Regions from separate parts of the Paenibacillus sp. 203 genome, predicted to be linked through region 3. Evidence: predicted binding sites of a transcription regulator. Region 3 holds the regulator's gene; each other region holds the start of a gene.
What was found. Region 3 encodes Rex, which represses fermentation and respiration genes when NADH is low (regulators of the CRP and FNR family bind a similar motif). Its sites were predicted from a motif close to TTGTGAAATATTTCACAA; they were not measured.
Positions count from the first base shown of each region.

Region 1: the regulator Rex is predicted to act here: its motif matches at 4,000-4,017, upstream of WA407_RS02245 (formate/nitrite transporter family protein).
Region 2: the regulator Rex is predicted to act here: its motif matches at 1,987-2,004, upstream of WA407_RS18755 (DoxX family membrane protein).

Region 1 is NZ_JAXCHD010000001.1:470,303-480,386, reverse strand. Features, by position in the region: gene WA407_RS02255 (MFS transporter) at 1-540, opposite strand, end outside; gene WA407_RS02250 (molybdopterin-containing oxidoreductase family protein) at 587-2,719, opposite strand; gene WA407_RS02245 (formate/nitrite transporter family protein) at 3,092-3,925, opposite strand; gene WA407_RS02240 (FAD-dependent oxidoreductase) at 4,312-5,673, opposite strand; gene WA407_RS02235 (glutathione peroxidase) at 6,066-6,542, opposite strand; gene WA407_RS02230 (hypothetical protein) at 6,630-7,433, opposite strand; gene WA407_RS02225 (ABC transporter ATP-binding protein) at 7,446-8,339, opposite strand; gene WA407_RS02220 (LLM class flavin-dependent oxidoreductase) at 8,571-9,590, opposite strand; gene WA407_RS02215 (AI-2E family transporter) at 9,695-10,084, opposite strand, start outside.
Region 2 is NZ_JAXCHD010000008.1:47,195-57,278, reverse strand. Features, by position in the region: gene WA407_RS18765 (DUF47 domain-containing protein) at 1-578, opposite strand, end outside; gene WA407_RS18760 (DUF3048 domain-containing protein) at 767-1,861, opposite strand; gene WA407_RS18755 (DoxX family membrane protein) at 2,109-2,627, shown strand; gene WA407_RS18750 (dioxygenase family protein) at 2,785-3,576, opposite strand; gene WA407_RS18745 (alpha/beta hydrolase) at 3,669-4,493, opposite strand; gene WA407_RS18740 (hypothetical protein) at 4,766-5,065, opposite strand; gene WA407_RS18735 (hypothetical protein) at 5,263-5,694, shown strand; gene WA407_RS18730 (ABC transporter substrate-binding protein) at 5,856-6,803, opposite strand; gene WA407_RS18725 (FecCD family ABC transporter permease) at 6,933-7,958, opposite strand; gene WA407_RS18720 (FecCD family ABC transporter permease) at 7,958-9,043, opposite strand; gene WA407_RS18715 (glycoside hydrolase family 43 protein) at 9,236-10,084, opposite strand, start outside.
Region 3 is NZ_JAXCHD010000003.1:208,819-218,902, forward strand. Features, by position in the region: gene panC (pantoate--beta-alanine ligase) at 1-91, shown strand, start outside; gene panD (aspartate 1-decarboxylase) at 84-467, shown strand; gene WA407_RS07405 (tetratricopeptide repeat protein) at 550-1,182, shown strand; gene dinG (ATP-dependent DNA helicase DinG) at 1,338-4,205, shown strand; gene WA407_RS07415 (redox-sensing transcriptional repressor Rex) at 4,250-4,903, shown strand; gene WA407_RS07420 (amidohydrolase) at 4,890-6,191, shown strand; gene WA407_RS07425 (cell wall elongation regulator TseB-like domain-containing protein) at 6,229-6,753, shown strand; gene WA407_RS07430 (hypothetical protein) at 7,295-7,828, shown strand; gene WA407_RS07435 (AAA family ATPase) at 7,821-9,323, shown strand; gene WA407_RS07440 (3-hydroxyacyl-CoA dehydrogenase family protein) at 9,460-10,084, shown strand, end outside.

The DNA.
Region 1 (10,084 bases), on a different contig from region 3:
GAAGAACCCGGCAAATACCGCAGAGGTCACTCCGTTCATCACAAAGCTGAGCTGATAGGAAAGGTCAGCCAGAACGCCACTCAATCCCGTACCCACTGCAACCCCAATATTGTTAGCGACATAAATAATATTAAACAGCTCACCACGACGGTCAGCAAAACGAAAACCTACAAAGGCCTGAATCGCAGGCACAGATACGACATTAAAAAAGCCGATAAAGCCCATCATGATGACAAACGCTACCCAATGGCCACTGGTAAATGGAAGCGCGAGAAGTCCCAGCGCGTTCATCGCGAGTGAGCCAACAATCAGTTTCTTGGCTCCAATACGGTGATAGAGGGCTCCGCCCAGCACTTGACCAAAAATTCCGCCCAGAGATTGCACTAAAATCGCAATCCCTGCATCTCCCATACTACGGTTTAGCTCGTCAAACACATACATGCTAACCAACGGCCACATCAGGGAACTTCCAGCAGAATTAATCAGACTAGCAACGAGAAACACTTTCACTTCTTTCGGATAAGACTCCAACCATTTCATATCTTTTGTTTCTCCTTTTGCATCTGACGCCATAAAAGGCATTATCTCATTGACGCTTCACATTCACCACCGTTGAGAAGAAAGTAGCCCCCTGTCCCATATCCGACAGCCGATCAGAGGTTAACACATTGGCACGCTGTCTGCGTCCTTTGCCTTCCCACCATAATCCCTGACTAATCACTGTACCGGGCAGCATTAGATCAGTGACTTTCGCTTTCAGCTCATACGTCCCTCGATCATTCCATACGGTAACCGGGTCCCCATCCGCGATGTTCCTTGTCTGAGCATCCTCCGGGTGAATTTGTAGCAAGGGCTCCCGCTCCAGTCGCTGATGCTTGGGCAAGTTAGCGAAAGTAGAATTCAGAAAATTATGGTTTGGCGGTGAAATAAACATTAATGGATACCGCTCGTCCGCTTGCGGTCGATGCTCTCCGTCGTACCCTTCAATCAGCGGTACATAAGAAGGCATCGCGGGCAGACCTGCTTGTTTCATTTTTTCCGAATACAACTCAATCTTGCCTGAAGGCGTGGTTAAACGATCCAAATAAGTAGCCTTTGGCGTCATATCGAGCTTTACAAAAGGTGACTTCTTTAAGGCTTCCAAAGTTACACCGTTGAGATAAGGGTTCGTTGGATTATCAAGCGCACCTGCGATCATGTCCTCTTCACTTTCCGTAAAGGCAGCTTCGTCAAAGCCCATAGCCCGTCCGAGCAGGCTAAACAGCTCATAATTGCTTTTGCTTTCCCCGAGTGGAGCAATGACGGGTTCCTGCATCTGAACATAGTGATGCCAGTAGGATTTATATAGGTCTGTACCTTCAAAGGAAGATGCTGCAGGCAGCACAATATCGGCATAACGGGCAGTATCCGTAAGAAACAGGTCATGAACGACTGTGAACAAATCCTCTCGTCCAAATCCTTCAGTCACCCGTTCCGAATCGGGGGCTACAACTACGGGGTTACTGCAGTATACGAATAACGCCTTAATCGGCTGTTCCTTCTGTAGCAGCGCTTCTCCGATCCGGTTCATGTTGATCACCCGGGCATCCGGATTCTGTCGCAGATCAGGACGCGCCAGATTGGCGCCGTTAAACTTGCCATAAGCGCCATTAGAGCGTGACGCTCCCCCGCCGTGCTTCAGCCATTGTCCAGTGAGCGCAGGCAAGCATGTAACCGCACGTACGTTCATACCGCCATTATCATGATGCTGAAGCCCATTGCCGATATTGATATACGCTGCTCGCGCAGTTCCGTACATTTTCGCCAAACGGATGATATCCGCTTCCGGTACGCCGGTAATCCGCGAAACTCGCTCTGGTGTATATGTCTTAACATGCTCGCGCAGTTCCTCATGGCCTACCGTGTAGCGATGTAAAAACTCGTCGTCCGTCAGTCCCTGAGCGAACAGCACATTCATAACACCCAGCGCGAGCGCCGTATCCGTCCCCGGATATAACGGAATGAACCAATCCGCCCATTGCGCCGTCCGGTTGCGATGAACGTCAATAACGACCACCTTAGCACCTTTTTTACGTGCTTTCTCAGCCAAAACGACCTGATGCATGTTGGTGCTAATGACATTTCCACCCCACACAATAATGAGGTCTGCATCCTCCGTGTCCTCCGGGCTGGTGCCGCCCTTAAAACCCATAACGGACGCCCAGCCTTCATTCCCTGCTACGCTACATATCGTCTGATCCAGTTGGCTTGAACCCAGCGCATTAAAAAATCGGCGGTCCATTCCGTCCACACTCAATACGCCCATATTGCCATAAAAGCTGTAGGGGAGAATAGATTCCGGTCCGTCCATACGTATCAGCTCCTTGAACCGACCTGTAATGGTATCGACCGCCTCCTCCCAGCTAATACGTTCAAATTTTCCTTCTCCTTTGGGGCCTATACGTTTCAACGGATAGAGCACCCGATCAGGATCATATACCCGCTCCGTCATATTGCGAACTTTGTTACAAATAGCCCCTTTGGTAATAGGATGATCCGGGTTCCCAGTCACCTTGACTATCTTTCCATTTTCCTTGTGAAGCAGGAGCCCACACGTATCCGGGCAATCTAACGGGCATACAGCCGGAAAAATACCGTCCTGCTGCTCCGTCATCCGCTGCCCCCTTTGTAAGTCTTGTTGAAGCGTGGCCTCAGGAGGCGCGCTATTACGATGATCCATAGTGTTGATGCTCCTTTCCGTTACCGTTTCCAAAAATTACACTGATCTTATCATATCCACAGCTTTGGCCTATGGCAAGAGAAGGATTTTCCCACACAGCCGCTCTCCAAAACATTAAAAAAATCCGTCTGCTGCATAGAGCAAAACGGATTTTTTTAGAATCATAATTTTTTTCAACATCCTGTTTCATCATATCTTACCGAGGGTAAAAGAGATCAAGGCATTATGGGACGAGAGCACACTCATCCTCCATGCCAAATCATGGACCACTCCCAAAAAAATCCGCCATGACAGGTTTCGTTCCCCCGGGCCTGTCATGGCGGATTTGCTTTGTTCATTGCTGTTTAAAGTACCGTAATTAAGCAGGATCACTCAACGGATTTGATGTGCAACCGAAGAAGTAGTTGGAGATTCATTCACTGGATGTGCGTTGGTTTGAGGCTTTTTCAAATAGGCCAACCAGTAGGCTCCAGCCACAAACAGGCTACCTCCTACCAAATTTCCCAGCCAGACCGGAATGAAGTTCATAACATAATCTGCCCACGAAAAGTGGCCTGCAAAAATAGCCGCCGGAATGAGAAACATATTGGCAACAACGTGCTGAAATCCAATAGCGACAAAGGCCATTGTCGGGAACCAAATCCCCATGATTTTGCTACCGATAGAGTCTGTGCTATATGCCAGCCATACAGCCAGTGCTACGAGCCAGTTACATCCTATACCCGATATAAAAGACTGCAAAAAGCTTTCATGTAGCTTATGTCCTGCCATATCCACCACTTTGTCCAGGTAAGGGCCCGTTTCTGTCAAACCCAGTACATGCCCAAAGAAAAATGCAACGAATAACGCACCTGCAAAATTACTGAGCGTAATAATCGCCAAATTACGAAGCATGGCTCCTGTCTTAATCCGTCCTGCCCATCTCGCCAAAGGGACCGCCATCATATTGCCGGTCAGCAATTCTCCGCCGGCGATCAAAACTAATACCAAACCTACGGGGAACACCGCAGCTCCAATAAAGGTGGCAATGCTTCCCCATTCTTTAGGCGCGCTTGCAATAACACGTATATCCAGCAAAAACCCGAGTGCAATAAATGCACCTGCCAAAAATCCCAGTACCACCGCCACAGTCCACGGGTTGTTCGCCTTGGCCACTCCTGTTTCCACCGTCTTTTCAGCAATTTGCCCCGGTTTATAGCTCGCCATATGTCCCCGCTCCTTTAATATCTTTTTACTAAAATATTCTTCTTTCATATTTTATTTAAAATCAGTGATTATGTTTGTGAAAAAAATCACTTTCTTAACTATAAAAAAACAGCCCTTGGAAAAAGGACTGTCTTTCTGTATTATTACATCTACTGCGCTACTACGCGCTTTACATTTAGTTGTATTCTTCCTTTTCAACTGCTCTCAAGAACCAAATAACTCCACCGAGGCCTACCAGGGCCACGACTACAAGAAAAAGGATATAAAACAAATCCATAAGCTACTTACCCCCTAATCCTTATGCTACTCTATATTGTACTATAAGGATTCGTCCGTACGTCTCAGATTGTTGACAAACTTATGAACAATGTCACAGACAAATCTAATTATACAGTAACTGGGTTCCGTTCGGATATTGTAGGCAATGCTTGTAAACCTGCTGCATTCAGGAAATTCCAAGGCTTGTTATAATGCGGCTGGAAGAAGAAATCGACAAAGGCCAACTGGTCAATGGTCATATGATTTTGAATGGCTACGGATAGTGTGTTAATGGATTGCGTCAAATCCACCTTCGACATAATTTGAGCCCCCAAAATTCTTCGTGTCTCCTGCTCATATACCACTTTCAGTAATACCTTTTCGGAGGTTGGCATAAATTCAGGCCGATAGCTGTCCTCAATGGTTACAGCTTCTACAGTCATGCCTTCGTCCGTTGCCGCCGCTTCCGTCAAGCCTGTTCCTGCGATATTGTCTTCGTAAATTTTGATACCCGAAGTTCCTTGGGTTCCCATGTAGGCAATCGTTGGTTGTACCAGATTACGTGCTACCAGTGTACCCATACGAACTGCATTGGTTGCCAAAGGGATATAAGCCGTTTTACCTGTCGGATTATAGCGGATTGCACAACTGTCACCTGCTGCAAACACGTCCGGGCAGCTACTTTGCATATAGTTATCCACAATGATCGCACCGTTAGGCAACATATCTACCTGACCTTTGAGCAGATCCGTTTGAGGTCGGAAACCGATGCAGAGAATAACAAGCTCTGTTTCATATTCTCCTTTAGAGGTCACGACTTTACTCACCTTACCGTTCGTACCCTCAAAACGACTCACCGTCTCGCCAAGTACCAGCTTAATGCCATGTTCCTTCAGGGAACTTTCAATCCGGTCTGTATACTCATGGTCCAAATACTTATTCAATATACGATCAGCACTGTCGATCAGTGTTACGTTTTTACCGTTCATTTGGAAAGCTTCTACCAGTTCAACACCAATGTATCCAGCCCCGACGACTGTAATGTTCTGTACGTGCTGGGCTTTCTCAATAATATCATTGGAATGATTATAGTTTTTACAGAGCAAAATATGATCAAGTTCAATGCCCTCCAGCTTTGGAATAATAGGCCACGAACCCGTAGTCACAATTAATTTATCAAATGTGTCTGTAAATTCTTCACCTGTTTGGAGATTACGTGCATGCAGCGTCTTGCCTGCCGTATCCACACTCGTTACCTCATGAAGCATCTTGGTCACTACACCCAAGTCAGACAGTTGATCTGGAGACGAATAAAACAGGCCGTGTGGATCTTTGACGACACCACCTACATACAGCGCAATACCACAAGATAAAAATGAAATATTATCATTACGCTCGTAAACGGTAATTTCTGCATCTGGATAACATTTAGCTGTGTTGACGATAGCTGCCGTGCCTGCGTGTGTACATCCGATAACTGCTACTTTCATGTTAAATTCCTCCTTGGTGTGTGGGCATAAAATGTATAATAATTGTGAATAGTTTCACGTATACAGCTCGTTTGCGTTTGTGATTTATTTCACTTCATGCGCTTATTATAGTGTGATATTTTTCACATTACAATAGCTTTTCGTGATATTCACAATTTGTCCACATTTAAAAAAGAAAGGATATACAAAATCAACGGTTTGCTGAAATATTTTTTCGCTCCATTCAGTTTTCCCTGTAAGCCCCCTGATTATGCTCTTGGAATCGACTTACACATGATGCGACCACCCTTAAACAAATGCACATGTAGAGAAACAAAAAAAGGTCCGTTTCCCGGAGACACGCAGGAAATCAGACCTTTTTAAACATATACTTTGGAGTTAAGGCAAAGCTACTATAGCAATTGTTCAATGGCTGCTTTCATCGCTTCTGGTGACTCCTTCGGTTCAAAACGACCCACAGGTACACCTTCACGATTCACAATGAATTTCGTGAAATTCCACTGAATTGTTCCATCTTCCTGTTCTCCAGGCTGTTGCTTTTTCAAATATTCAAACAGAGGCGCTGTATCCGGTCCGTTGACGTCCACTTTGGCGAATACCGGGAAACTAACCCCGTAATTCAGTTGGCAAAATTCAGCCGCTTCCTCGCTGCTGCCCGGCTCCTGACCGCCAAATTGGTTGCAAGGAAAACCTAATACAACTAATCCCCGATCCTTATATTCATCATAAAGCTTTTGCAAATCCCCATACTGCGGGGTAAGTCCACATTTACTGGCGGTATTCGCAATAACCAGCACCTTACCGATGTAAGTATCCAGAGAAACCTCCTGATTGGCTGGTGTTACGGCATTATGTGAATAGACAGACATACAGCATCCTCCTTCGTGTCGCTTGGTTTAGATTACATAACCTATTTTAACCAAAAGGTGACGGACATGCCAACATCCGCAGATCCTTTACCGTGATGCCATCACTTCGAGTCTGCGTTCTTCACGTTCGGAAGCGGACATTTTTGGGCAAGCATAACAATACCGCTGGCCTCCACCTGTCTTGTAATATTGGCAACAGGACGGTTTCATGTAGGTATTTTCACCGGGGCGGTAAGGATTATCCAATTCAACGAGACGAACCGTAAACGGGTTTCTTTTACGTCCGAATACCTCTCCCTCAAGTTCACGTGTCACAAAAATATAATCTTGTTCAAAGCGCTCCACATCCTGAGGATCAGTCAACAATGGCTGTACTCTATCCTTAAAATACAGCAATGTCAACGGAAACTGTCCCCACATTTGCCCAATAGATGCGCTCCCCACTGCAGCTATTGCCTCCAATATGGGCCGCATCTGCAAACTGTAAAAGTCACGTAACACTTGCTGAGCCTGTTCGGAAGAAGGGTCATCCCCATTGTTCCGCGTATTGTCCAGCTCTGTGAGGTCGATGACCTGAAGGCTAATAGAGGGATATTGACCTTCATAACAAATATGAAATCTAAGATTAGATACGGACAGATCCAAACGGCGTTCACACAGTGACACCATAAAATGCTGTGCAAACACGAGACCACGCAACTGGTTCACAAAATAAACGGCTGCGGTTAAATCGTCTTCAGCACGCAGAAGATCACCGTAATACTCCATCACAGAGCGGATCTTCTCTGGTTCAAGCCATTCAGCCACTGGCCCGGAATATACTGCATCCTCCGGCGTGACTCTCACTATTTTCGCTAGTTGCTCAAGCTGATCGTAATCCAGTGGTTTCATGGTATGTCCTCTTTAACCTCTTGCCGCTACTTGTGCTCTAGCATCACGTCGCTCAGCAACAGAACCCACGAGTTTCTTATCTTCCACATTCATTTCTTTTACTGCTTGGCTCACGGCAGGCTGTCCAGCCAAAGCATACGGAAGACAGAGCGGTACACCCGTACGAGGATCTGTTACAATATCCGCCTCGATCCCGAACACCTCACGCAGCACATCAGGGGACATAACCTCAGTTGGAGTTCCTACCGCCTCGGCCTTCCCTTTTTTGATCGCAATCATATGCTGAGCATACCGGGCGGCATGGTTCAAATCATGCACGACCATAACAATGGTGCGCTCCTCCGAAGTATTTAGATACTCTAGCAAATGCAGCACTTCCAATTGATGTGCCATATCTAAAAATGTCGTCGGCTCATCCAGAAACAAAATATCCGTATCCTGCGCAAGCGCCATAGCAATCCAGGCACGCTGACGCTGACCGCCAGAAAGCTGATCAATCGGACGATCGTGGAACTCGCTCATTCCCGTTACTTGAATGGCCCACTCCACCATTTTGCGATCTTCCGCTTTCATGGAACCAAAACCTTTTTGATAGGGAAAACGTCCGTAAGATACCAGTTCCGTCACGGTTAATCCTTCCGGTGCAGTCGGATTTTGTGGCAAAATAGCCAACTGCTTAGCTACTTCCCGGGTGGATTGCTTATGAATGGATTTACCGTCAAGCAGAACACTGCCGCCCTTAGGATTCATGATGCGAGCCATCGTCTTCAGAATGGTGGACTTACCAGAACCATTTGCGCCCACCAAGGCTGTGATTTTCCCTTGCGGTATTTCTACGTTCAGATCTTCTACAATCAATCGATCTTCATAAGCGATATCCAGATTTGCCGTTTTCAGACGAAACATTTGGAATCATCCCTTTCCCTTATCCAATATATATAGTCACGGGCTTAACGCACGACTTTCATCAAAACTTCATTCTATCTTTATATAATAAAGATATTGATAATCATTATCAAGTGTTAACTGGTTTATTTCCTATATCATACAGTGCATATCATCCAATATTTCCACAAAAAATTCAAAAAAAGATCACAGCTCCACGAAGCTGTGATCTTTTAAATCCGGCGAATCGCATTATGACTGTACAGAAGACAGTCCAAATGCTTCAGCCATGAGACGTATAGATTTCATTTTGGCATCAAAGTCGTGAATAATGCTCGCAACCATGATCTCCTGTGCATTATAGTCCTTACTTAACTGCTCAATCTGACGCTTCACCTGTTCGGGCGAACCGACCACCATACGTTTGCGATTCTCACGAATCCGCATCCGGTCAAACGGCGTATACGGATACGCCAGTGCCTTTTCGACGGAAGGTGTTCCAGCGGAGCGCATTCCCTGCTCTAATAGAACAAGAGACAAGTCCATACTGGAAGCCAAGCGATTCGCCTCCTCTTCGGTATCCGCACAGATCGCAAATACGGCAACAAGCGAACGTGGTTGGTCACTATGCTGGGAAGGGTGGAAGCTTTCCTGGTATTCCTTCATAGCCCCTGTGCCGCCTTCACCATTAATGAACTGCGCAAACGCAAAGCCCACGCCACGCTCGGCTGCCAGACCTGCGCTATCACCACTGGAGCCGAGCAACCACATTTCCGGTACAGTTTCTATAAGCGGCATCGCCTGTAGCGAACCGAAACGGTGATTATTGCCTGTGCTGTCATGTAAATAAGCTAACAGGTCATCCAACTGCTCAGGGTATAGATCTACACCACCTCGCATTTTGCCTTCTTGCAGGGCTCTGGTAGCAATGGGCATGCCTCCGGGCGCTCGTCCCAGGCCTAAATCAATGCGTCCCGGATACAATCCCTCCAGCACACGGAAGTTTTCCGCTACTTTATAAGCGCTGTAATGGGGCAGCATCACACCACCCGACCCCACTCGAATGGTTGAAGTACATGCGGCAAGATGTGAAATCAGCACCTCCGGACTGGAGCCTGCGAGATTTGCGGCAGAATGATGCTCTGATACCCAAAAGCGATGATAACCCAAGCGTTCCGCCTCTATAGCAAGCTCAGCGGTCTTTTGTAATGCCTGCGCATGCGTCATGCCTTCCGATACCGGAGATTGGTCAAGAATGCTGAGTTTTATCATAAAAGTCTGACCTTTCTATTTGGGAATAAGGATAGGCATTAATTATAGCACGCGCAGCCACAGTTACCCAAGAGGGGCCCATATCAATTTTATAGTGGAAACGTTTATTTTTCGTAAAGACTTGCGTTCCCTTTATCCGCCTCATAGAGATGCGAACGCTTTTTAAAGAAACTGTACAGATGTGTAACGATTACTTTCAAGACAGCATACCCCGGAACCGCCAGTACAATTCCCACCACACCAAACAAATTGCCTGCGGTCAGAATAACGAAGATAATCGTGATCGGATGTACCCGAAGAGATTTGCCCATAATTTGTGGAGAAATTAATTTACCCTCAATGAGCTGTACGACTGTCCACACGATAACCATCTTGAGCAGCATAATCGGTGAGGTGACCAAGGCTACAATTAACGCAGGTGTAATGGCAATGACGGGACCTAAGTAGGGGACAACGCTCGTAAAGGATGCAATGACTGCAAGCGTCAGAGAGTA
Region 2 (10,084 bases), on a different contig from region 3:
GCAACATCCTCGCATGAATCCGTTGTCGTTTCAAGGCGTTCGTACAATTCTTTGCGTTTAATCAGTTCAATAGGGTCAGTTACAGTTGCAAACAGGTTTTTGATGCAAATACGCAATAATTCATCCCCCTGATTTTCCAAATCATTCAGGCGAATAGTGTATTCACGAATGGCCAGCAATTTTTTCTGTGAAAGCAAATGTACAGCTTTCTGAATTTCGTAAGCTGATTGACGCAAAATATCAGCGAACTGCACAATATACTCGTCCGGCTCCGTAATGTTGTACATATAAAAACGAGAAGCCGTCGCTTCAAGACCGTCCAACACATCATCCATGGTTGTTGTCAGTTCCATGATGTCATCGCGTTCCAACGGCGTAATGAAGGTCTTGTTCAGCTCAGTAATAATCGTGTGTGTGTAATCATCACACTTATTTTCATACTTCTTCATTTCATTTGTAAACAAAGTCACATCCTGAAGATTTGAAGTATGTTGGGCAAAATAATCGGCTGCTTGCACGATCGTATCTGCCATATTTTCCAACGTCTCGAAGAATATATCCTTTTTCTTCAATCTCATAACGATTACCCCTTTACGAAAATATCCGCAACCTGTTTCGACTGCAATAGACAACCTTTGCTATCTTATCACACTCATCAATGTTTTTGTAATGTTTGTAAAAGCAAATTTCATGACATACGTATACAGTGCCCGACATGGAAGGTCATTATCCGACAATTTCTTCCTAAAAAGGTGTATTTCGTTTTCTAATTTGCTGCTATGGTTACATGTTCCTTCAGTGAAGTATCTGCAGGTACCACATGTATATAGGATGTACCTGGCGTTAACGGGATTTCAACCCCATTTTTCATAAAACGAATCGCATCGCCTGGTGTATGCCGCCACTCAGCCTGTATTAACTGTCCTTGTTGAAACACCATGGCCTCTCCACTGCCGTCGAGCTCAACACTTAATCTGCCTACATCATCCAACGTTTGATGTCTAGCGCTCATTACAATAACATTGGCTGCTGAGAGCTGTTGGTTATTATTTTGATCCACATGTGACTTTTCGTTCACAAAACGCTTATATTGTTGATTCGCTGGATCATAGGTATAAGATACCCGATAGCTTTTAAGCAAAAACCGAATTTGCAAAGATGCTGCAGTCTCGTCCACCATAACTGGGGTTTCACCGGATTTAAGGTAAGAATATACTGGAACGTCCGTCTGCTTGGCATACCCTTTACTATCGCTTCCTTTGCGCAGTCTGTTCACGTCTGTGTATAAATTATGTGGAGGACGACGATCTTTGCTTCGCCAGAAGTAAGCCCCTCCATTTGAAATCTCATCCAGATGTTCCTTCCGCTGCTGCTGTAAAATCGCATAGGCATCTGTGCTTCCCCCTGCGTGTATCGGCAACGCACCATAGGTTTCGCCCAGCTCAATCAAATACGGTCGAATGCTACGGACCGGCCCGATCTTTACATCTCCACCATGACTTTGGAAAAAAGCGACCAGACGGGTAATCCCGCCTTCTGCAAGAACTTCATATACCATGTCTGCCTGGCTAAGTCCTGCCTGTGGACGTGCAGCCGGAGCATTGTTAATCATGACAGCGAGCGGCCGCTCCAAAACAGGCTGCTCCACCGGAAGACCGGTAAGCGGAGCTGTAAATGCCGGAATAGACTGCTCCTTCGGCGGTTCAAGTGCCTCCTTCTCTGTTACTTGCTTGGTCGGTTGGGGAACGGATTCAGATTCACCCGTATTGGACATAGCAGTACAAGACATCAGCGTCATGCATAACAGAGCTGAGGCCATCACACGCAACCAATGATTTCGTTGGGAAATGGGCCCGGACAAGTTCATCCCTCCACTTAGTTATTTTTCTCATTATAAGCTTTATTTCCTGTTTTTGTCTTGATTGAAGCGTAACCACTCATAGAATACTTATCTAAAGACATTAAAATTTAAAAAATATTCAGACTTTGTGATTTTTATCACAAATAACTGTAACTGAACCTACTACAATAAAGGTGTAGCAAAGATGATCATCCCAACAAAATGAAATACAACCAACATTATAGATTAAGAAAGAGGAGTGGTTTGAATGTTTAACAGCTGGTTACGTGAAAACAAAGTCGCAATGTGGTTGCTGACTGTAGTACGGGTTTATCTAGGTTATGAATGGATGACCCACGGACTTGAAAAGCTGACAGGTGGATTCGATGCAGGCGGATTTATCTCGGGGGCCATTGCTAAAACAGGTGGAGACCATCCCGCTGTACAAGGCTGGTGGGGATCGTTCCTGGAAGCCTTTGCCCTGCCGAATGTAGGTTTGTTCAACGTCCTGATCCCATTGGGTGAGTTCTTGGTCGGGGTTGGCCTGCTTCTCGGTACATTGACTACGCTGGCTGCTTTGATGGCTATGGTTATGAACTTCTCGTTCCTGTTCTCGGGTACAGTAAGCACCAATGCAATCTACCTGCTGTTTGAAATCTTCCTTGTAGTTGCTGGTGCAAATGCCGGAAGAATTGGCTTTGACCGTTGGGTATTGCCCTTCCTGCGTGGACTGTTTCGTAAAAATAAAGATACCTTTCCAGTGGACCCTAGTCGAAAAATAGCTTAAACATCCCCAAAATAACCGTTATCCTCCGGGATAATGGTTATTTTTTTGCGCTGTTATGCTCACGATACACGTGCCTTCTAATTAATCGAAGACGAAAATACACAAAAGAACTTCCATTCCCACACACCATGTGGATTCGGAAGTTCTTTTTTTACATTTACGTATCACTTTCTTGACCAAAAGCCCAACAATTGAGACTTAACGAGCCAAGGACATACGATTGAAAAAGCTTACGCGCGGAGCGCTCATGATCCGCAGCCCCCATCGCATAAAACAAAGGTGAAAAATGCTCTATTCCATAAGAAGGTACCGCCTGTTTGGCATATGGAGCCTTCTTGTCATATTGGAATAGGTGACGCAAATTCCAGTCTTGAAGCTGCTGTGCAATCCAGTCATCATATTGAACGGCCCAATCGGCTGGCTCACTCGTCTGCTTGAGTGTCCGCAAGTTGTGGACCAATCCACCGCTACCGATAATCAAAATCCCTTGTTCTCGCAACGGCGCCAGCATCCGCCCAATCTCGTATTGCTCCTGGGGAGCGCGCCGAGAATCAATGGATAAGGGTACGACCGGTATGTCTGCATCAGGATATATATGCCGCAAAACCACCCATGCTCCATGATCCAGTCCTCGGTTCCGAACCGGCTGGTGGAACAGGTTATGCTGACTGAACAGATGCTCTATCTCCTCATACAGCTTTGGATCGCCTGGTGCAGGGTAATCAATTGAGTACATTTCTTCGGGAAAGCCATAGAAATCGTGCAACGCTGCATGCTGATCATCCGCGCCAATACATTGATCGGGGCTATCCCAATGCGCGGAAAAAATGACAATTCCATTGGGTCGGGGCAGGCTCGCGCCCAGCTTTGCAAGAAAGCTGGTATATGCGTTATTTTCTACAGCCAGTGTCGGTGAACCATGCGCAACAAAAATTGAGGGTAATGTCATCGCTGCCAACCTCCACACGCCAGTATAGTGTTACTCTTCCATTTTACTCCGGCGGAGGCGCAATTTCCAATACAATCCGTTACACACTGAAATCAGATCATCCAGTGCTGCCAATCCCGTTGAATATTTTCCTGTTCATCCAGCCATTCAAGTGTTCGATCAATCAGCCGTTGCCGCTCTTTACCTGACGAGAAAGTGTGATCTCCCTGGAAAATAATCTCTTTATCACAGCGCCCCTCTGGACGCATCCAGAATATCTTTTGAAACAGAAATGCATAATCCACAGGAATAATATCATCCGAGGTGCCATGAACAACGAGCACATCTCCGTTAAATTTAACGGCCTCCTGGAACGGCTGAAATTGAGCTAACGACTCAAAATAAGCAGGCGTAAACTTATAGCCCAAATAGTCGGCATGACCGGTTTTAACAGACTCATCGTACACGCTTCGCTCCGTAATTTTGACGATGTCGTTGAACGGATAGCCCACTGCGGACCAAAGAACCAGATTTTGTACTCTCTTGTCCCGTACGGCTGTGAGAAGGGCTACCGCGCCCCCCAGACTGTGACCAATCAGCGTCACCTTGGTCGGGTCAATGTCCGCGCAATTGACGGCGTAATCCAACACGGTACGTGTCTGATTAATCATGGACTCTAACCCCTGCTTGCCATATTCCCCCGTGCTTTCTCCACAACCGGCAAAATCAAAGCGCAGGACAAAGTATCCCCCTTCCGCCAGTTCACGCGCAGTCTTGACGAATAATCGATCTACTCCGATACGATTGCCTACAAAACCGTGACATATAACAACGAGAGGAACCCTTCTCTGACGATCTCCCTCATTTGTACGGTTTGGATAATGAATTGTTGCTGCCAGTTCTTCATGTTCAAAGCGAATTCCAATTTGCCGTTCCATCCTGATTCCCCCTGTTTCAAGCTTCACTACACATTTATGAATTCAAACTCATATCGTAACGTGGAATATCCATTCAGGATATTCATTCACTTTAATTCCGATAAGTTTAATAAGATTTTATAGTAAAGTCAGTCTATCATCGCCCTGCTTCCTTGTCAACCGGTCAGTTCACATCGTTAAAAAAGTAAACAAATAGCGCTCCCCGATGCGATTACGGAGAACGCTATACTACACTTATTAGAGTGAATCCACTACATTAAAGTAGACATTCGTTATTCGTAGCTGTTCCTAAACATTTGGTGGGTCTCCGTTCGTCCCTCCCACTCCAGCTTACAAGAGGCGCCGTTATGTTCATCCTCATGCCACAGGCTGCGGTAGTTCTGTGCACCTAGTTCACCCGCAAATTCTGTATCCTCAGCCACTTCGATATCCTCCAGTATACGGTACGTTGGAGATGATCCTTGAACGCTCCGGTGACTCACATTTGTAGACGAGGCCACCCCGCTATTCCCGTTCGAAGCGTTTGCCAGTCGTTTTTGGACTGAATAATCTGCCTGGTTCTCCAGTTTCATGATGCCACACCCTCTTAACGTTTATATTCAGGTTGCTCTATGTGCTCACCCTGTATCCAGTTTGAGGAGAATGCAGCGGTAATATACATTTTATAGATAAAGTCTTTTGCCATCCGACGCTTCCTCACGTATACTGTCTTTGTTACGAAATGGCGGTTCCATCAGCCTGGGATACGCTCATAAAGCAGGAGGAAGAAATGAATAAAGCAAAAAATTATACGCTTATTGCATGGATTGCCTTGTCTATGTTTTTCTTGACACAGGCAATTATCGGATGGTTTGTCACCTTTACAGGTGGGGATATCAAACCCTTTGAAAAAATCAGCCTATCCACCCTTATCATCATCGCTGCAGGAGCCATTCTACTCGTTGAAGCTCTGATGAATTTTATGGACCGTCCCGAAGAAGGCGAGGAGACACAACAGCCAGACCCTGCCCCTGCAAAGCCCCAGATGAATCTTAAATCCATCTTGATGTATGTTGTGTTAGTTGTCGTGATTCTTGTCGCCGGACTGGCGCTGCGCAGTGTACTGCCAGTATTCAGAATCTCACCTTGGGTGAATTTAATTCTCGCCGCCATTGGATTTATTGGACTCAAACCGATTTTTCTCCGTAAAAAACGTTCATAGCCCGCAATTCTCATTATATGGAGCTGCCTCATTTTGGATCGCAGCAGCTCCTTTTCATTTCGATCAGGCAACCGACTTACAGCATGGGTGTGCGCCAAAAAGCCGTATTCCTGGCCTGCAAGAAGCTGCATGGGGGAATACGGCTTGATATACTTTAGAACTTATTTGGAAAATAGTTGTTCTGCATTATCCAGAGCAATTTTATGTCCCGTCGCGGAATAGTCCAGCCAAGGCTGTCCGTCCAACATGTAGACATGCCCTTGCTTCACCGCCTTGAGACCTTGCCATACTGTATTTCCTTCCAGCTGCTTGTATACCTTTTGGGCATCCGCGCCTTTACTGATGATAACAAGGATCGCATCAGCATCATAATCCGGTAAAACCTCTTGGGAAACAACCTGATAAGCCTTGCTGATCTTTTCTACACCTTTGGCTGGCTTCAAGCCCAAGTCCTGATACAACAGCGGTCCCACCGGACGCTTCATCCCCATAACACGGACCTCTTTCGCCGTCACACGTACAGCCATAACCGTTCCGTCCCCAATTTTTGAATGAATCAGCTTTTTGACTCGTTCCTTCTGTGTATCATAGTCTTTTAGAAATGCGTCTGCCTGTGCTTCATGTTTGACCATAACGGCTATTTTTTTTAATTGATCCTTCCATGTGCCTTCATCCAGATCAAAAACTTCGGTCGGCGCAATTTTTTCAAATTTGGCCACATCGGTTCCCGAATATTTTTTGTCCAAGAAAATATGATCAGGTTGAAGCTCCAGTACCGCTTCCATATCCGGGTCTGTGACAACACCTAGCTTACGGGTATTTTGAAGACGATCTTTTACATGGGGCAGAAAATCCTTCACATCTCCGCCAATAACCGAACCAGCCGGAGTAATGCCCAATGCCAGCAGGTTGTTCGTCAAATGAATAGACATCGAAGCAATACGCGAATCCGCACTAATGGTTGTCTGCGCATTGCCAGCCGCTTTCGTATCGGTAGCCTGCTTGTCGGCTGCTTGTCCGCAAGCGGACAACATGATCATGCATACAACAAGAGTTGTGACTATCCATGAACGTTTAAAACCTGAACCCTCAAATTTGTGCTTTCTCATGATTACTCTCTCCTATGCCACAGAAACTCTACATTATAATGATCAATATAGAAGGCTTCTACTTAGTTATTAATTTCAGCGGGTTGTATCATTTGTACCATATGATTTCATATGTACCTATTCCTTCTGTCATTTTGTTCGGGACAGCAGGAATAAAAAATACGGAGCTCCTACCACAGCAACCACCACACCTGCGGGAATCGCATTCGGCTGAAACACCGAACGCCCAATCGTGTCAGCGGTGACCAGAATGACGACCCCGACCAAACAAGCTACTGGCAGCAAATGCTGGTACATCGGCCCAACCAGACGGCGAGCCAGATGAGGTGCAATCAGCCCAATAAAACCGATGCCCCCGGCCATGGATACGCTGGCACTCGATAGAGCCACGGCTACGCCCAGCAGTAATAGGCGCTGGCGCTTCACACTTGTGCCGATTCCAGCTGCGGTCTCGTCGCCCAACGACAGGTTGTTCAGACTACGCGTCTGCGACAGAACGTAGGGTAAAACAATGATTATCCAGGGCAGCAAAGCCGCTGCATGTATCCAGTCCCGGCCCCAAACGCTGCCAGCCAACCAACGTGCAGTAAATGCGTACGTATCCTCATCCAACCGCAACGACCAATACAGCGTTATGGCGCTAAGACCCGAGGCTACACCGATGCCGGACAAAATCAGACGCACGGGCACGATTCCTCTGTTGCGGCTATAGGACAACAAAACAATCAGCACGGCCGCAATGACACCTCCTGCAAAGGTAAACAAGGGGATCAGAACGGCGGCTGATCCGTCCAGATCGCGAAAAAAGCTAACGAACATTACCAGCCCCAACGCTGCCCCTGCGTGAAGTCCCAGAACTCCGGGATCAGCGAGTGCGTTCCGTGACAAGCCTTGCATGACCGCCCCGGCTGCGCCTAGTCCCGCTCCAGCCAGCACCGTTACAACGATACGAGGCAAACGATACTCGAACAGAACAATATGATCACGTCCACTGCCACCGCCAAACAACGTATCCAGCACGCGTAGCGGTGGAATACGAATGGTTCCGGTATTCAAACCCAGAACAATGACAACAAAGCTGATTCCCGCCAATACCAAACAGACGAGCCAAGCCTTTGTCGTTCTTGTATCCCCGGTCCCTAAAGAGCGACTCACTACAAATCCCTCCTTTCCTTACGGGCGAGAAAGAGGAAAAAGGGCACTCCGATAAAAGACACCATAATTCCGATAGCTAGCTCCTCCGGCGGATTCGCCATTCTCGCTCCCAAATCAGCCAGCACCAGCAGCACGGCTCCCAATAACGCAGACAACGGTACAATCTGGCGATAATCCACACCGATCAGCTTGCGAGCAATATGTGGGATAACCAAACCTACAAAGCCGATGGCCCCGGCAGCCGATACGGACAGTCCCGCCAGTACCACCACGGTCAGCAGACCCAAAAGTCGGATACGCCTGAGATTTAACCCAAGGTTTAACGCCACCTCATCGCCCATCGAAATCAGCGAAATGGAACGTGCCAGCCCCATAGACCAGGCGATCACCATAAGTAAAATCGGTGCAAGAATCTCAAGCTGCGACCATTTAATCCCGGCTACACCACCCGCATACCAGAAGGCTAAATCCTGACTTAGATCAAAATAAATCGCAATCCCCGAAGTCATGGAACCTAACAAGGCAGCCGTCACAGCTCCAGACACCGTCAATCTCATAGGTGTCAATCCTCCCGGTGCAGATGCTCCCAGACCAAATACTAGTAAGGTACTCATCAGCGCCCCCAGGAACGACAATACAATTAACGTCCCATAAGGTAGATTGGGGAAAAAGGCAAAACTCACAGCAACTACAAACATCGCTCCTGCGTTAATGCCCAGCACACCTGTATCTCCCAGCGGGTTGCGTGTAATACCCTGAATCAGAGAGCCTGCCACCGCCAGCGCAGCTCCAATAACAGCTGCACCCAGTACACGCGGTAATCTCAGCTCGTGAATGATCTGATGTGTCATTAGCGAACGATCATAGTGAAATACTGCCGACCACACGGTGCCTACGGTCAAGTCCTTGGCTCCAAAAGAAATGGCGGCGAATATGGCCAAAGCCAACAATACAGCCGAAGCTGTGAACAACAACGCCTGCCGAATCCTACCCGCTCGAAGAACTGGAGGTGCTGTTATGACTACTTTAGGAACTTCCCTCTCTGTCAGATCTGTATGTTTGTCCATGCTGTCTTTAGACTGCATTTGGTGAGGTCACTCCCTCCGTACCTGAAAATCATCACATCTCTCATAACGATAATGATAATTATTATCAACTTGATACATAATAGCATGTTTCTATGACATTGCAAGCCAAAAACTGTTCCCCTTAGAAGGAACAGTTTTTGAATATATCTATATGATTTACTACACAGGTGACTCCAAACGGTACTCTCTTTAGTACGTAGGCCAGCCTGCCGAATCCCATTTCAAATCACTAATCAGAAGCTTTGGATTTCCACCATCAGTGGCATCATAGGCATGACGTGCAATCACACTGTTGTTATAGACAGATTGTCCACCCGGTCCCTTCCAACGGTCATTCCCCGCATCCAGTATCGTTCCACCGCCATCCATCAAGCTTTTTCCGCTCTTGTCCACATACGGTCCGGTAATACTAGTAGAGCGACCGTAAATAATCTTATAATTACTGTCCACGCCTTTGCAGCAGTTATCAATGGAAGCAAATAGATAATAATAGCCGTCGCGGTATGTAACATGTGGCGCTTCCAAACCACCAGCCGTACGCTTGGCGATAGAATAGATCTGGCCCGTAGGCTTCATCGTATTTTTGTCCAGTCGAGTCACTTTCAAGCCTGAATTCCATGAACCAAAGGAAAGCCACGGGTTACCAGAAGCGTCAATGACGAGATTCGGGTCAATAGCATTGTAATCGTTAGCATCCGTCGTACGCAGCACTAGTCCATCATCTCTCCAGCTCCCCGCGCCAATACTCGTTGCGGAGGCTAGTCCGATAGCCGAGGTCCGGGCACCAAAAGTAGAAATGGAATAGTACAGCCATACCCGTCCATTATACTTTTGAGCATCCGGTGCCCATACATCGTTAGGCTTTTGCTTAGGTACATACGATTTCCACCATGATGGCGGCGACAGGAATATTTGCGGCAATCTGTAAAAATTGCGTCCGTCGTCCGATCTTTGAACCTGTATCCCCTGCCCTGTGGAGAAAATATACCATGCGTTGCCTTCCTTCGTAATGGACGGATCATGCACTGCTACATCGCC
Region 3 (10,084 bases):
CGTCATCGTAGCGCTGGCTGTGAAATTTGGCAATACCAGACTGATTGACAATATAAGAATACAGAATGCGGAGGTGCTTTCCCATGTTTAGAACCATGATGAAATCCAAAATTCACCGCGCTACGGTTACGGAAGCTAACCTGAACTACGTGGGGAGTATCACTATAGATGAAGATCTCATGGAGACATCGGATTTGTTGGAGAATGAAAAGGTTCAAATTGTAAACAATAACAATGGAGCTCGACTGGAAACCTATGTTATCCCCGGACCGCGTGGGAGCGGCGTAATCTGTCTCAATGGTGCGGCAGCCCGTTTGGTGCAGCCTGGTGATACAGTCATTATTATTTCTTATGCTTCCATGTCGAATGAAGAGGCCAAAACATACAAACCAACAGTGGTATTTGTTGATGAACATAATAAACCAGCCCAAACGATGAACAAAGAAGTACACGCGACGATCATGTAATGAATGGGAGTGCGGATGAAACCCGTCTTTTAAGCGAAAAATGTGAGTGTATTAATCCATCTTTCATAAGGGCGGGATGCACATGTTCCAGCATGTATTCGCAGAAATGAACAGCATGTTAGATGATATCGTGAAGCATTACCCATCAGCCCAGGGCTCCCGCAGGCAGGAGCTGCTACAGCACTGGAGTCTGCTGCGGAGAATGAGTGACGGAATTATGGATGAGTGGCTGGCCTTTGAGGAAAAAATGGTTTGCCTTCGTGCGGCCGGGTTTTCCGCGGAGACCGATATGTCTGACACGGAGCTGCCTGAAAAAGAGCTGCCAGCTTTTAATCGGGGGCAAGGGTATTATCGATTACTCATGTACCCTGAGGCGATCCAACAATTTGAGCAGGTACTACAGCATTTTCCGAACAGCTGGCAGAGTCGCATGTATATGGGAATGGCCTATTTTCAACTAGATGATTCAGCAGAGGCTGTATGCCATTTTCAGAAGGTGCTGGACTTGACTGAGCAGGCAGGACTGAAGGCGGTCATCTATAATGCGCTAGGCTGTCTGTTGGCAAAGCAGGCTGACGTAGAGGAGGCGCAAAAATGTTTTGCTCTCGCACATCAGTTCGATCCTGCGTTACCCGAGCCGCTGCACAATATGGAAGCCTGTCTGTCCGGTACCGAAAAGCTTCGATACGACAGCTCCATGATGACCTGGATGTAGTTGTCAGACACCGAGCAAGACGATGCATGCCCACCTCTCAGGCGGCGTGTGCATCGTCTTTTTTGGCTGTCTTAATTTCCAAACAGGCGATCTTCTGCTATGCTAATATACAGAGTTATTATTTTTGTAAGTGTCATAAGAAAGGATTAGCCCGAATGAAATTTGCGGTATTGGATTTTGAAACGACAGGCACCCAGTCCGCGGATGACATCATTCAAGTCGGACTTGCAATTATAGATCATGATAACAGCATTTCCCGTGTTTACGGCTCTTATGTAAACCCTGGCAGATCTATTCCCCCTTTTATCACCGGGTTGACCGGAATTACAGACGATGACGTCAAGGATGCTCCTGCACTTGAAGAAATGATGATGGAGCTCGTGCCTATGCTGGACGATGTTGTACTGGTCGGTCATAATGTGGCGTTTGATTTTAATTTTTTGCAAAACGCTCTGGATCGGTGCGGTTATTTGCCGTTTAGCGGAAGAATCTTGGATACAATGGATTTTCTGAAAATTATGTTTCCATCGCTATCTTCGTATCAGTTGGGTTTTGTGTCTTCTGAGTTTGGGCTGGCGCATGATCGCCCTCACCAAGCAGACAGCGACGCGTTGGCTACGGCTGAGGTGTTTTTAAAGTGTCTGGGTGAGCTTCAAGCATTACCTTTGATAACGATACAGCGGCTTAGCGATTTGTTTGCAGAGGAAGACAGTGACCTTGGATGGTTTCTTGATGGGGTGCGTGAAGAGAAAGAGCTTGATCCTATTCAGGATCTGGAGGGACATCAGTTTTTTCGTCAGCTTGCGCTAAAAGTGGAAGATTGGACGGAGCTAGCTGCTCCGCGTAGAGAAGATGACCCGAATCCACTGTCAGGTGTTTCCTTTGAGGAGTACATGGATGATGTGCGGGACAATTTGCGTTCATCCTTGAGCCAATATGAGGAGCGCGAGGCGCAGATACAGATGATTGAGGGTGTAAATCAGGCACTGAGTGAAGACAAGCACCTACTGATCGAAGCAGGTACAGGAACAGGGAAGTCCCTCGGCTATTTGCTCCCATCGCTGTATCACAGTGTGAAAAAAGGACAGCGAGTTATGGTAAGTACACATACGATCAACCTGCAGGAGCAATTACGCGAGCGCGACATTCCGATGCTGACCAAGGTGATTCCGTTTCCGTTCCGGGCTGCTATTTTCAAGGGTCGGGGACATTATTTGTGTCTGCGTAAGTTTGAACATAAAATAAACAGAAGAGACTTCGCGACACCGAAGGAAGATTTAATTACAGCTGCTCAGATGATCGTCTGGTTGACGCTAACAGAAACCGGTGATGATGAAGAACTGAATCTGAGCAACCGTGGTGGAGATTTCTGGGAAACGGTGGCGAGTGATTCAGAGTCCTGTCTTGGTCGTTCTTGCCCATGGTTCCGCAAATGCTATTATCATCGTGCACGCCATGAAGCAGGGATAGCGGATGTTGTTATTACGAATCACTCTAAGTTGTTTACAGACGTCAAAGCTAGTCACCAGTTGTTGCCGAGCTATGAACATCTGGTGATTGATGAAGCCCATCACCTGGAGGAAGTAGCTGGTAAGCACCTAGGTATGCATATGAAATATTTCACACTCGTGCATACACTGACGCGACTGTTCAAAGACAGCAAGAATGGACAACTGCCTTCACTTCGTCAACAGTTGGCGAAATCGGGGCACGAGAAGTCGACGGATTGGGCCTCAACCATCGATCAGATGTATCCGCTCGTGTTAGAGGTTAAGGAAACTTGGGACCTGCTAAGCGACAAGCTGTTTGGCATGTTGCCAGAACGAAGCGATGCGACACCGGGTGAAACAGGACAGTTTTCTTCCCGTCTCAAACCTTCAGCCAAGCCTGCAAAGTGGGATCAGGCGGGGGCTTTGGAAAATCAGCTATATGTAACGATGAGTGAAATTTTGCGCAAGGGCGACAAGCTGATGCTGGACGTCAAGGAAGAACATGACGATTATGCGGCGGATAGCCTTATTACAGATATCACGGGTCTGCTCAAGGATCTGGCGGGGATTCGAGAAAATTTGCGCTTTTTTATGCGACTCGATGATGAAACAACCGTATACTGGCTCGAAGCGAGTGGGCAATTCCGCAGTAAATCATTACAATTTTATGCGGTGCCCGTCGATGTGAGCCGCCAGTTGAAAGAAATGTTTTTTGACAAAAAAAGAAGCATTATTCTGACGTCTGCTACCTTATCGGTAGATAAGTCGTTTCAGTACATGATCGATCAGCTCGGCTTGCAGGAAGCCGCAGATCAAGAGCGGCTGATGACTTCGCAGCTCCCGTCACCCTTTAATTACAGGGATCAGGTGTTGCTGGTCATTCCACGGGATTTCCCAAGCGTGAAGGGCAGTGTAGGAGATGCACACTTTGTAGATATGCTCGTTAGCTCTCTAGGAGCGACTGCTCAGGCGACGCGGGGGAGAATGCTTGTTCTGTTTACTTCCTATCGGATGCTCCGGCAAGTGTATGAGCCGCTCAAAGAGGCCTTAGCATCCAGCGAAATTACTGTGCTGGGACAAGGTGTGGACAGTGGGAGTCGCAGCAAGTTAACCCGCCGTTTTCAGGAAGCCAAAGCTTCTGTATTGCTGGGAACCAGCAGCTTCTGGGAAGGCGTCGATATTCCGGGGAAGGCTCTGACTTGTCTGGCCATTGTTCGCTTGCCATTTCAACCGCCGAATCACCCGTTGCTGGAGGCAAAAAGCGAGCTGCTCCAGCAGCAGAAGAAGAATCCATTTATGAAGCTGTCTGTACCACAAGCGGTCATTCGCTTCAAACAGGGATTTGGTCGGTTGGTTCGTACAGCGAGCGACCACGGGGTCGTTATCGTTTACGATACGCGTGTGATCGAATCCTATTACGGAAAGCACTTTTTGTACTCGTTACCGGGACCAAAAATGGAGCATATGCCATCGGAACAAATGGTGCCCCGCATCGCCGAATGGCTCCAATCCGCCCCGGAGACCGAGGCATAACGGACGGACACTAAGTATGTTCGTTACAATTAGGGGGAGCAAGTATGAAATCAGATAAAATTTCAGAGGCTGTCGTACGGAGGTTACCCGTATATTTACGTTATCTGAATGCACTTCACAAACGGGAGGTGGCTACGGTCTCTTCTCAAGAGTTGGGACAAAGGCTAGATTTGAACCCGGCCCAAATCCGTAAAGATCTCGCCTATTTTGGAGATTTTGGTCGGAAGGGTATCGGTTATGATGTTTCTTATCTAATTGAGAAAATACGCCATATCCTGAAAATCGATCAGCAAATTAATGTAGTATTGGTCGGAGCGGGTAATCTGGGGCAAGCCCTTTCGAATTATAACGCTTATTTAAAAGACAATATGAAGATTGTAGCGGTATTTGATGCGTTTCCGGATAAGGTAGGGACCAAGATCAATACATTGGTCGTGCAACCGATGGATGAACTGGAAGCGACTGTGAGAGAAAAAAACATTCGAATCGGGATTATTACCGTACCTGATTTTGAAGCACAGCACGTGGCTGACAGGCTTATTGAGAGCGGAATTGGAGCGATCCTGAACTTTGCACCGACTACTCTCAAGGCACCGGCCAACATTCGGATTCATGCCACAGACTTTACAACTGATTTGCTTAGCCTCGCTTATTATTTGGAGGACGGAAAGGAAGAAACACAATATGACAGTGAATAAATGGATGATTAAAAACGGCTCTTTTGCCGTAAATGGACCAGAAGCTGGGGTAATCCATGGTTTTATGATTGTGGAAGATAGCCGCATTACTTACATTGGCGAGACTTTGCCTTCGGGTGAGGAAGAGACGGAAGCGATCGATGGTAAGGGGCTTTTGTTTTTACCTGGTCTGATTAATACTCATGGTCATGCGGCGATGTCTCTGCTGCGTGGGCATGGAGATGACTTGGCACTTCAAGTATGGCTTCAGGAAAAAATGTGGCCTATGGAAGCCAAGTTTACATCTACGGACGTGTACTGGGGTACGTCGTTGTCTGTGCTGGAAATGCTGAAAGGTGGAACAACGACCTTCCTGGACATGTACGATCATATGGATGAGGTGGCTCGTGTAGCTGAAGAGTCAGGTATTCGTGCAAGTCTGATGCGTGGAGCAATTGGACTATGTTCGGAGGAAGAACAGCGAATCAAGCTGGCTGAGGCCGTGACTTTTGCGCGTAACTGGCATGGTAAAGCAGACGGGCGTATTACAACAATGATGTCACCGCATGCGCCATACACCTGTCCACCTGCGTTTATTGAAAAATTCGTACAAGCTGCGCATGATCTGGATTTGCCGCTGCATACGCACATGTCTGAGACGATCGCCGAAGTGGAGCAAAACGTACGAGACTACGGTTTGCGTCCAGTTGCGCACTTGGATAAGCTTGGCTTTTTCTCCCGTCCCTCGCTTGTTGCCCATGGCGTTCATTTGAACGACGAAGAAATAGCTTTACTGGCTGAACGTGGTGTAGCGGTTTCGCACAACCCAGGTAGCAACTTGAAGCTGGCAAGTGGTGTGGCAAGAGTGCCTGAATTGCTGCGTGCAGGGGTTACCGTTTCTCTCGGAACGGATGGTCCTGCCAGCAATAATAACCTGGATATGTTCGAGGAAATGCGTCTGGCAGCACTTATTCACAAGGGTGTATCTGGTGACCCTACGGCAGTTCCTGCGAGTGAAGCGCTGCGTCTGGCAACAGAATACGGTGCAAAGTCAATTGGTTTAAAAGAAGTAGGAGCGTTGGCAGCAGGCAACAAGGCTGACTTTATCGCGCTGGATCTGAATCAGGCACATTTCTTGCCGCGTACAGATCTTATTTCCCATGCGGTATACTCAGCAAGCGCCAAAGACGTGGTTCACGTATGGGTAGACGGTCGTCAGGTTGTGAAAAACGGCGAATGCATGACTATGGACGAGGAACGCATCAAACATGAGGCACAAGCCGCCTTTGAAGGGCTGCTGTCGCGCTAATTCAGGTGTCACATCCCCTTAGAGAGGAAGCACGGGTTTGAAAAATAAGAAAAAGTGGATAGCGGTCGCCATTTTGGCCGTAATACTGATCCTGGTCAGCATTTTCTGGTATTATTCCTATGTTACTCAAGACCAGGTGGCTGAGAAAAATGCCGCTATCATTAAGGCCAAGCAATCAGGTGGTCTGGTTAGCACGACTCAAACATGGAAGTCTGTGTGGGATCAGGTATATTGGGTGGTTCAAGGGAAAAATGCACAGAATGAAAATATAATGGTGTGGGTTCCTTTTCAAAAAGTGGAGGGACAACCTAACGTACCTGCCGCAGATAATAGCGGTGTTCACACCGAGTTGCTGAAGAACGGAGTCGATGAGCAAAAAATGACGTCAATAATTCAGCAGCAGCTTCCAGGTGCAAAAATTGTAAGGCTTCAGCCGAGTGTGTTCAATGGCGAATATGTGTGGCAGTTGTTTTACGATGATGGAAGTCATCATTACTACACCTTTTATCGTTTCTCAGATGGGGTGGCGACGGGTGTAAAGTATACTTTGCCCAATAACTGAGCTGGTTGAGGATTAGCAGATGTGGAATAAATGACTAGTAAATAATTGAAAGCTTAAGAAAAAGACGTAAATGCGATGAAATTCGTATTTACGTCTTTTAGTCTTGCTATGCCGTAAAGTGGGCTGAAAGCCAGTGAAGCATCTTTACCTATCCATCTTCTCTCCTAGGGCAAATTCATCTTTATGGCGGGCAGTACGGAGTGGAGGATTTGAATCTGGAGAAGCGGAGCGTTCGCCTTTGCCGCCGGATTTTCTCCGTAAGAATATAATCGAGAAAAATCGGGTGGCAACAGCGATCGTAAGATCAAATCCTACGCTCAGCGTCTCGCCTCCACCTTAACCAAAGATTTTGCCTCATCACAACTCCTCCACACATTGCCTTCGATATTAGATATACGTTATGATATACTATATTTTATAAGTGATAGACAAAAATGATAGAAAAAAGAATTGCTGATCGCTGTAAGATCATGCAATTTGGTTGTTTGTTGACATTCGTCCCGTTTCTTCTGGGTTTTACATTTTGAGAGGAGGATGTTGTTTGAAATTGCGTGCAGTTCCTATCGTTGTGGCGGCAGTTTTGGCAGCTTTGCTGCTATTTGGGGGATGGTTCATTTACCGTCAGGTTACAATGCAAAGCCCTCTGGAAAAACTGGTTTCTCAATATCCAGGCGTGACAAGCGCTCAAATAGATATTAAACAGGATCAGGTTGTATTGAAACTAGATCTCAAACCGCAGGCGGATGTGGCCGGATTAGTCGATGTGGTTAAGCAAAAAGGACAAACCATCATTGGCAGCCGTACCATTAAGCTGGATATTGAAGATCGTTCCAATTCAGCACTGAATCAATGGTGGTCTGAGGCTATGTTTCCTGTAGCCGAAGCGATGGAAAATAAAAAGTATACTCAAATTTCATCTACAGTTGAGCAGATGAAAAAGAAAAAGACGGGTATCAAAGCTGATACCGACATGGATTCGAACAATGTCTATATCCGACTCAGCGAAGGGAAAGCGACCAAATTTATCGTTTTGCCACGTCAATCTCAGCAAATGGGGGTATGGCCTAATGCCTAGATGGATCAAGGAAACATTAATCGGCATAGTGCCGGTGACTATTATATTTCTCGTTTTTATTGGGGTGAATATTATCCCTCTTCTAGTTGCTGGCGTGATGCTCAGCGGCTTGTTAATGCTCATGCATGCACGTGGTGGCTTGGCCGTAGGTGCTGGGCAAGAACGTAAACGCAAAAAAAATGGTCCGGACAAACTGACTTTTGAGGAAATCGGTGGGCAGGAAAGCGCTAAGCAGGAGCTGCGTGAGGCCCTGGACTTTTTGAATCGACATGATGAAATTTCCAAGTTTGGTATCCGTCCATTAAAAGGTGTTCTGCTTACAGGTCCTCCGGGAACAGGGAAAACACTGATGGCGAAAGCAGCCGCACACTATACTAATTCTGTATTTGTTGCAGCCTCAGGTAGTGAATTTGTTGAAATGTACGTTGGTGTTGGCGCGGGTCGTGTCCGTGAGTTGTTTCGGGAGGCACGTACTCGTGCAGCCAAGGAAAAAAAGGAAAATGCGATTATTTTTATTGACGAGATCGACGTAATTGGTGGTAAACGTGAGGGTGGACAGCAACGAGAATATGATCAGACTTTGAATCAGTTGCTGACAGAAATGGATGGCATTTATTCGGCAGATACACCGCGGATTTTGATCATTGCAGCAACAAACCGTAAAGAAATGTTGGACAGCGCCTTAACGCGTCCAGGACGTTTTGACCGTCATATTCAAGTGGATTTGCCTGATAAGAAGGGCCGTCTTCATATTCTTAAAATTCATGCCAAAAACAAACCGATTCAGGAAGATGCGAATCTGGACAAAATTGCTGATGAATCTTACGGGTTTTCCGGCGCACAGCTGGAGAGCGTGATGAATGAAGCGGCAATCTATGCGATGAGACAGGATCAGAAAATGATTGCGCAGAAGCATCTGTCGATGGCAATTGACAAAGTAATGATGGGTGAAAAGACAGATCGAGAATCGACATTGGAAGAGAAAAAACGTGTAGCGATTCATGAACTGGGACATGCTATTATGGCCGAAATTGTTCGTCCCGGTAGCGTAAGCCAGGTAGCACTTAGCCCACGTGGGAAAGCGCTTGGCTATGTGCGCCACAATCCACAGCAAGAGCATTATTTATACACCAAGCAGTTCCTGGAGGAGCAGATCATGATCTCACTCGCAGGGGCTACGGCGGAAGAAATGTACTATGGCGGTCGCAGTACCGGCTCAAGTAATGATTTTGAGCAGGCGCTGAACATCGTCCATACGATGATGACTTCCGGTTTGACTTCACTTGGCATTATTAACATGGAAATGGTAACCAAAGAAGAACTTATGCGGGAAAATGGCGAGATTATGGCTGACCTGCACACCCGAACTTTGGAGTTGCTAGAAAAGCATCGTCCTGTGTTCGACAACTCACTTGACATCCTGATGAAGGAAGAAACTCTGTCTGGAGACCAATTTAGATGTCAATTTAGTGAAAATGCTTTATTACCAGCATAATTTTTTATGCTGGTTATTTTTTTTTACTTTTAGTCCGTGCTAAGATATTATTATCTATTGGGACATAAACATGTATTTTTCGACAAAGAAGGATACAATATATGAGAGTGACCAGGAAAGGGTGGAGTAAAGAATCATGCAATTTAAAAAAATCGGCGTCATCGGCGGCGGCACCATGGGACAGGGGATTTCTGAAATGCTCGCGTCCAAAGGAATCGATGTGCTGCTGGTAGAGCAGACACCAGAGAAACTAGACTACGCCTACAATATGATTGAAACGAGTCTGGACAAACAACTGGAAAAATGGGCAATTACTCAAGCTGAGAAAAAATTGATCTTATCCCGTATTCAAAAAGTAATCCATTTGGCGGAGCTCGGCAGCTGCGATATGGTCATTGAGACTATTACAGAGAATCTGGACGAGAAGAAAGCAGTGTTCCAAGAGCTAGACTATGTGTGTCCAAGCAATATTATTCTTGCAAGTAATACTTCCACGCTGAGCCTGACCGAGCTTGCTAGCTCGACCAAGTATCCTGAGCGTGTTATTGGTATGCACTTTATTTATCCAGTATCCCGTATTGATCTTGTAGAAATTATTCGTGGTTTGAAAACTTCGGACGATACATTTGAACACACTAAAATGTTCGTGGAAGAAATAGTGGAGAAAAAAGGAGTCATGATTTATGAATCTCCTGGATTCGTAACAAGCCGGATTATCTGTCTGCTGATTAACGAAGCGGCCCATGTACTTCAAGAGGGCG